2 regions of the Xanthomonas sp. 60 genome follow, and region 2 is predicted to be linked to the other one. Evidence: riboswitches for the same ligand, from Rfam matches in the RefSeq annotation. Region 2 holds a riboswitch; the other holds the start of a gene.
The links. Region 2 has a riboswitch for glycine ahead of gcvP (aminomethyl-transferring glycine dehydrogenase). Riboswitches for the same ligand answer to the same signal wherever they lie in the genome.
Positions count from the first base shown of each region.

Region 1 (3,404 bases), on a different contig from region 2:
GCTGCTCGCGTTCGAATACGCCGAGGCCGAGCCGGATCCTGCGAAGAAGGCGGCGTGGCTGAGTTTCGCGGTGGTCGGCGGCGGTCCCACCGGCGTGGAACTGGCCGGCACGCTGGCCGAAATCGCGCGGCATACGCTGCGCAACGAGTTCCGCCATATCGATCCGGCCAGCGCCAAGGTGCGCCTGGTCGAAGCCGGGCCACGCGTGCTCTCCTCGTTCCCCGAAGTGCTCTCGCTGAAGGCACGGCGCCAACTGGAGAAACTCGGCGTGGACGTGCTGACCGGCACGCCGGTCAGCCACATCGACAACCAGGGCTTCCAGCTCGGCGAGACCTTCATCGCCGCGCGCACCGTGGTCTGGGCAGCGGGCGTGGCGGCCTCGCCGCTGGGGGCCACGCTGGAGGTACCGCTGGACCGCGCCGGCCGCGTGCAGGTCCTGCCCGACCTCACGCTGCCGGGGCATCCGGAGGTGTTCGTTGCCGGCGACCTGGCGGCCCTGAGCCAGGCGGACGGTCGGCCGGTGCCGGGCGTGGCACCGGCAGCCAAGCAGATGGGCCGGCACGTGGCCGAGACCGTGCGCGCGCGCCTGCACGGCAAGGCGGCACCGGGCGCCTTCGTCTACGCCGACTACGGCAACCTGGCCACCATCGGGCGCATGGCCGCGATCGTCCACCTTGGCCGGCTGCAGCTCTCCGGCGTGCTCGCGTGGTGGTTCTGGCTGGCCGCGCACGTGATGTTCCTGATCGGTTTCCGCAACCGCATGGTGGTGCTGCTCAACTGGGCGGTGGCGTACTGGAGCTACCAGCGCAGCGCGCGGATCATCTTCGGCAACGCACGCCCGCCCAGGGATCCACCCGCCGAGCGCTGAGTACGGGCGCTGCCCTGTCGGTGTGGCGGCCGGCCTAGAGGCCGAACCATGCCAGCTTCTTCGCACGCGGCTGCTGTTTCAGTTCCCACTCGGCGCGCGAGGCGTCCGAACGGCCGGCATACTGCCGCACCGCGAGGATCCGCAGCGGCGGCCGGGCGCGCGTGTAGCGCGCCCCCCTGCCCGCCTGGTGGGCGGCGAACCGGGCGTCCACGTCGGTGCTGATACCCGCGTAGTAACTGCCGTCGCGGCATTCGAGCAGGTACAGGAACCAGGGCGTGGGCGCGGTGGACATGGCCGTGATTATCGCTCACCCGCCGCAGCGGCTACACTGGCGCCCGGATGCAGGAGAGAGGTGCCACACAGGCACCCGCCGAAGGCGCAGGCTCCCATGATCGCTCAGGCCGGTGGAGTTGGACTCCATCAACCATGCATCCCACTCGCCGAGCTGGAGAGAGGTCCACCCGGACCCGCCGAAGGGGCACGCGGAACACGCTTCCGCTGAACTCTCAGGCAAAAGGACAGCGGGAGCGGCACCGGTCACGCCATCGCCTCGCTGCCCCCGCAGCGAAGCGGCAGCGCGCGGCCGGCCATCGCCTGTCCGGAGCCTGCCCCCATGCTGTTGTCCATCATCTATCTGATCGCTATTTCCGCCGAAGCCATGACCGGCGCGCTCTCGGCCGGCCGCCGCCGCATGGACCTGTTCGGCGTGGTGATGATCGCCTGCGTGACCGCCCTGGGCGGCGGCTCGCTGCGCGACATCATCCTCGGCCATTATCCGCTGGCGTGGGTGCAGCACCCCGAGTACCTCGGCTTCACGGTATGCGCGGCGCTGGTGGCCACCTGGCTGGCACGCTGGATGCACCACTTCCGCCGCACCTTCCTGGTGCTCGATGGACTGGGCCTGATCGCCTTCACCCTGATCGGCTGCTCGATCGCGCGCGAGGCGGGGCATGCCACCGCGATCGTGCTGATCGCCGGCATGTTGACCGGTGCCTTCGGCGGCGTGCTGCGCGACATCCTGTGCAACGAAGTCCCGCTGATCTTCCAGAAGGAGCTCTACGCGATCATCGCCCTGCTGACCGGCGCGGCCTACCTGCTGCTGCTGCACTGGGGCGTGGCCGACAGCACGGCGATCCTGTGCTGCCTTGGTGGCGGCTTCGCGCTGCGCCTGCTGGCGATCCACTTCCGCTGGGAGATGCCGAAGTTCGTGTACCACGACGAGGTGCACTGAGCACCCCGTCCGGTGGGCGCCGCGCTGCGTACGACCGGCAGCGCAGCGCCTGCGGGCTCACGCCGCTTCGGCGGCCGGTTCGGGCACCGTGACCGTGCCGGAGGCGATCGCGCGCCGGGCGCGCACGGCGGCGGCGAGATCTTCCAGCACGCGCTCGGTCGTGGTCCAGTCGATGCAGCCATCGGTGATGCTCTGGCCGTGCACCAGGGGCTGGCCAGGCAGCAGGTCCTGGCGGCCGCCGACCAGGTTGCTCTCGATCATCACCCCCACGATGCGCTGCTCGCCGCGCGCCATCTGCTCGGCGATATCATCGACCACCCGCGGCTGGTTGTCCGGGTTCTTCAGGCTGTTGGCATGGCTGGCATCGATCATCAGGCGCGTGGGCAGGCCGGCCTTGGCCAGCACCTGGCAGGCGTCACCGAGGCTGGCCGCGTCGAAGTTGGGGACCTTCCCGCCACGCAGGATCACATGGCAGTCCGGATTGCCGGCGGTGGCCACGATGGCGGTGTCGCCCTGCTTGGTGACTGACAGGAAATGATGCGGGTTGGACGCCGCGCCGACGGCATCGGCGGCGATCTTGATGTTGCCATCGGTGCCGTTCTTGAACCCGACCGGACAGGACAGGCCCGACGCCAGTTCGCGGTGCACCTGGCTCTCGGTGGTGCGCGCCCCGATCGCGCCCCAGGCCACCAGATCGGCGATGTACTGCGGCGAGATCACATCGAGGAACTCGACCCCGGCCGGCAGGCCGAGCTTGTTGATGTCCCGCAGCAGGCCGCGGGCGATGCGCAGCCCCTTGTTGATGTTGAAGCTGCCGTCCAGGTCCGGGTCGTTGATCAGCCCTTTCCAGCCCACCGTGGTGCGCGGCTTCTCGAAGTACACGCGCATGACGATCTCCAGCTCGCCGGCCAGGGCATCGCGCAGCGGCTTGAGCTTGTGTGCGTACTCGATGGCCGCGGCCGGATCATGGATGGAACAGGGGCCCACCACGACCGCAAGGCGGTCGTCGTGGCCGTGCAGGATGGCGTGCAGCGCATCGCGCGAGGCGGTAACGGTGGCTGAGGCCTCGTCATCGCACGGCAGCAGGGCCAGCAGTTCGGCAGGCGAGGTGAGCGGTTCGATCTTGCGGATGCGCAGGTCGTCGGTGAAGGGGGGCATGGCGGGGGATCTCCAGAGGTGGGGGTCCCAGCGCGGCGGCATCAAAAAAGCCGCCAGGTGCGCTGGCGGCTTTCGGGAATGCGTCTGAAAACGTTCTTCAGGGTGAATGCAGTCCTTCCTCCGCCTGGGGCTTCGGAAAGTAATACC
Region 1 is NZ_JAASQW010000003.1:581,971-585,374, reverse strand. It holds gene FHY09_RS09515 (NAD(P)/FAD-dependent oxidoreductase) at 1-868, shown strand, start outside; gene FHY09_RS09510 (GIY-YIG nuclease family protein) at 903-1,160, opposite strand; glycine riboswitch at 1,201-1,296, shown strand; glycine riboswitch at 1,304-1,400, shown strand; gene FHY09_RS09505 (trimeric intracellular cation channel family protein) at 1,482-2,099, shown strand; gene FHY09_RS09500 (3-deoxy-7-phosphoheptulonate synthase) at 2,157-3,257, opposite strand.
Region 1: another riboswitch for glycine. It lies ahead of FHY09_RS09505 (trimeric intracellular cation channel family protein); the one in region 2 lies ahead of gcvP (aminomethyl-transferring glycine dehydrogenase).

Region 2 (3,404 bases):
GGGTAGGTGACCATCAGCGCGGCCAGGCGATCGCTGTACTTCTCCGCGTTGCGGCGGATGTCTTCCAGGTCCACGTTGCCGTTGGCATCGGTCTTGGTCACCACGACCTTCATGCCGCACATCTGCGCCGAGGCCGGATTGGTGCCGTGCGCCGAATCGGGAATGAGGCAGATATCGCGATGCGCTTCACCGCGCGAGCGGTGGTAGGCGCGGATCGCCAGCAGGCCGGCATATTCGCCCTGCGCGCCGGAGTTGGGCTGCAGGCTCACCGCATCGTAGCCGGTGCATTCCACCAGCATCGCTTCCAGGCCTTCGATCAGCGCCTTGTAGCCCACGGCCTGATCGGCCGGCACCAGCGGATGGATGTTGCCGAACTCCGGCCAGGTCACCGGGATCATCTCGGCGGTGGCGTTGAGCTTCATGGTGCACGAGCCCAGCGGGATCATCGTGCGGTCCATCGCCAGGTCCTTGTCGGCCAGCGAACGCAGGTAGCGCAGCAGTTCGTGCTCGCTGTGGTGCGTGTTGAACACCGGATGGGTGAGGAACGCGCTGGTGCGCTGCAGACCGGCGGGGATCGCAGGGGCGACCGTGGCGTCGAGCGCTTCGATGTCCAGCGGCGCCCCGAACATCGCCGCCACGGCCACGATGTCCTCGCGGGTGGCGGTCTCGTCCAGGCTGATGCCCACCGAGCGGCTGTCGATCGCGCGCAGGTTGTAGCCGGCGGCGCGCGCGGCGGCGTGGATCGCCTCGGCATCGACGTCGGTGATGTGCAGCGTATCGAAGAAGTCCGTACCAACGGCCACGCCATGACTGCGCAGCGCGCTGGCCAGGATCACGGCAAGGCGATGGGTACGGCGGGCGATGCGGGTCAGCCCCTCGGGCCCGTGGTACACGGCATACATCGAGGCCATCACCGCCAGCAGCACCTGCGCGGTGCAGATGTTGGAGGTGGCCTTCTCGCGGCGGATGTGCTGCTCGCGGGTCTGCAGGGTGAGGCGGTAGGCCGGGTTGCCGTGTGCATCCACGGAGACGCCGATCAGGCGGCCGGGCATGCTGCGCTTGAAGGCATCACGGCAGGCCATGAAGGCGGCATGCGGGCCGCCGAAACCGAAGGGCACGCCGAAGCGCTGGCTGTTGCCCACCACGATGTCCGCGCCCCATTCGCCGGGGGCGGCCAGCAGGGTCAGCGCAAGCAGATCGGTGGCCACGGCCACCAGGCCGCCGCGCGCGTGCACGGCCTCCACCAGCGCCTTGTAGTCACCGACCTGGCCGAAGGTGTCCGGGTACTGCAGCAGCAGGCCGAAGGCCTCCGCTTCGAAGGCTTCGGCCGGGGTGCCCACGCGCAGCACGATGCCCATCGGCTCGGCGCGGGTGCGCAGCAGTTCCAGCGTCTGCGGATGCACCGCGTCATGCACGAAGAAGGTGTCCGACTTCGACTTGGCCGAGCGCTTGGCCAGGGTCATCGCTTCGGCGGCCGCGGTGGCTTCATCGAGCAGGGAGGCGTTGGCGATCTCCATCCCGGTGAGGTCGGCGCACAGCGTCTGGAAGTTGATCAGCGCTTCCATGCGGCCCTGCGAGATCTCGGCCTGGTAGGGCGTATAGGCCGTGTACCACGCCGGATTCTCGAGGATGTTGCGCAGGATGACATTCGGAGTGTGCGTGCCGTAGTACCCCTGGCCGATGAAGCTGCGCAGCACGGTGTTCTGGTTGGCGATGGCCCGGATCTTCGCCAGCGCGTCCACTTCGGTCAGTGAATCGGGCAGGGCGAGCGGGGCGGGCGATTTGATGCGGGCTGGCACGATGGCATCGGTCAGCGCGTCCAGCGAGGCGTGGCCCACCACGCCGAGCATCTGCGCGATCTCGGCGTCATTGGGGCCGATGTGGCGCTCGACGAAGGCATCGTGATGCTCGAGGTCGCGCAGCGAAGGGGTGTTCTGGGACATGGCGAAGGATCCGTGGGAAAGGGCACGCATGCGGGCAGGCCGCCATCCGGCTGCCTGCAGGGCGCCCCTCTGTCCTTTTGCCTGAGAGTTTGTGAAGCGCGGTGAGCTGCGGCTTCGTGCCCCTTCGGCGCCGGGTTTGACCGGTCTCTCCAGAGTTTTGTTGCGGGTGGTCACGAGCCTGAGCGATTACGGGCGTTGCGCCTTCGGCAGCGGTGTCCTGCTTCTCCCACCTTGTTGCCTGCTGATTATAGCCGGTGCACTGCGGCAACGGCGGATACTCACGGGTGAACACGCGCTGGCCCACCCTACGCTCTTGCGCGAAGGCGCATGGAAATGACGTCGGATAAGGCCTATCATGCCCCCATACCCGTATTCATGTGGCGCCTCCTGGCAGGGAGTGCGCCTGCCCGGCGTGCCTGTCCGCGCCGACCCCGACCGCTGGATTCCGCAATGACCGCCGCCTCGCCTTCGACCCGCCGCCTGGCCCTGCTGCTCGCAGGGCTGGCGATGTTCGGTCCGTTTTCCATCGACACCATTTTCCCCGCCTTCCCGCAGCTCGCCCAGCGCCTGAAGGTGGATGAGGTGGCGGTGCAGCAGACCGTCAGCGTGTACCTGCTGTTCTACGGACTGATGAGCCTGGCGCACGGTCCGCTGTCCGATGCCTGGGGGCGCAAGCGGGTGATCCTGGGCGGGCTGGTGGTCTTCGTGGGCGCCTCGGTCGGCTGCGCGCTTTCGACCGATCTGGGCACGCTGCTGGTTTTCCGCGCGCTGCAGGGCCTTTCGGCAGGCGTGGGCATGATCGTGGGCCGCGCGGTGATCCGCGATCTGTACCACGGCCACGATGCGCAGCGCCTGATGAGCCAGGTGTCGATGATCTTCGGCATCGCCCCGGCGATCGCGCCGATCATCGGCGGCTGGATCCTGCTCAGCGGCGCCGGCTGGCCGCTGATCTTCTGGTTCCTGGTGGTGTTCTCGCTGCTGCTGCTGGTGGCCACGGCGCGCTACTTGCCGGAAACCCACCCGCTGCAGGCGCGCACGCCGCTGTCGCCGCGCGGGCTGGTGCGTGACTACCTGCGCATCGGGTCCAATCCGCGGTTCGTACGGCTCGCGCTGGCCGGCAGCCTGGCCTTCGGTGGCATCTTCCTCTACATCGCGTCGGCCCCTGTGTTCGTCATGCAGCACCTGCGCCTGGGCGAGGGCGATTTTGCCTGGCTGTTCATCCCCACCATCGGGGGCATGACGGCCGGCTCGTTCCTCTCCGGGCGCATGGCCGGACGCACCACGCCTACGCGCCAGGTCAGCATCGGCTTCATCTGCGCGGCGGTCTCGGCGTTGCTCAACATGGGCTATGTGTCCCTTGCGCCGCAGCTCGCGCTGCCCTGGGCGGTGCTGCCGATCTTCCTCGGTGGCCTGGGCATGGCGCTGATCTTCCCGATCCTGGCACTGGCCGTGCTGGACATG
Region 2 is NZ_JAASQW010000001.1:746,961-750,364, forward strand. It holds gene gcvP (aminomethyl-transferring glycine dehydrogenase) at 1-1,943, opposite strand, end outside; glycine riboswitch at 2,003-2,106, opposite strand; gene FHY09_RS03415 (multidrug effflux MFS transporter) at 2,394-3,404, shown strand, end outside.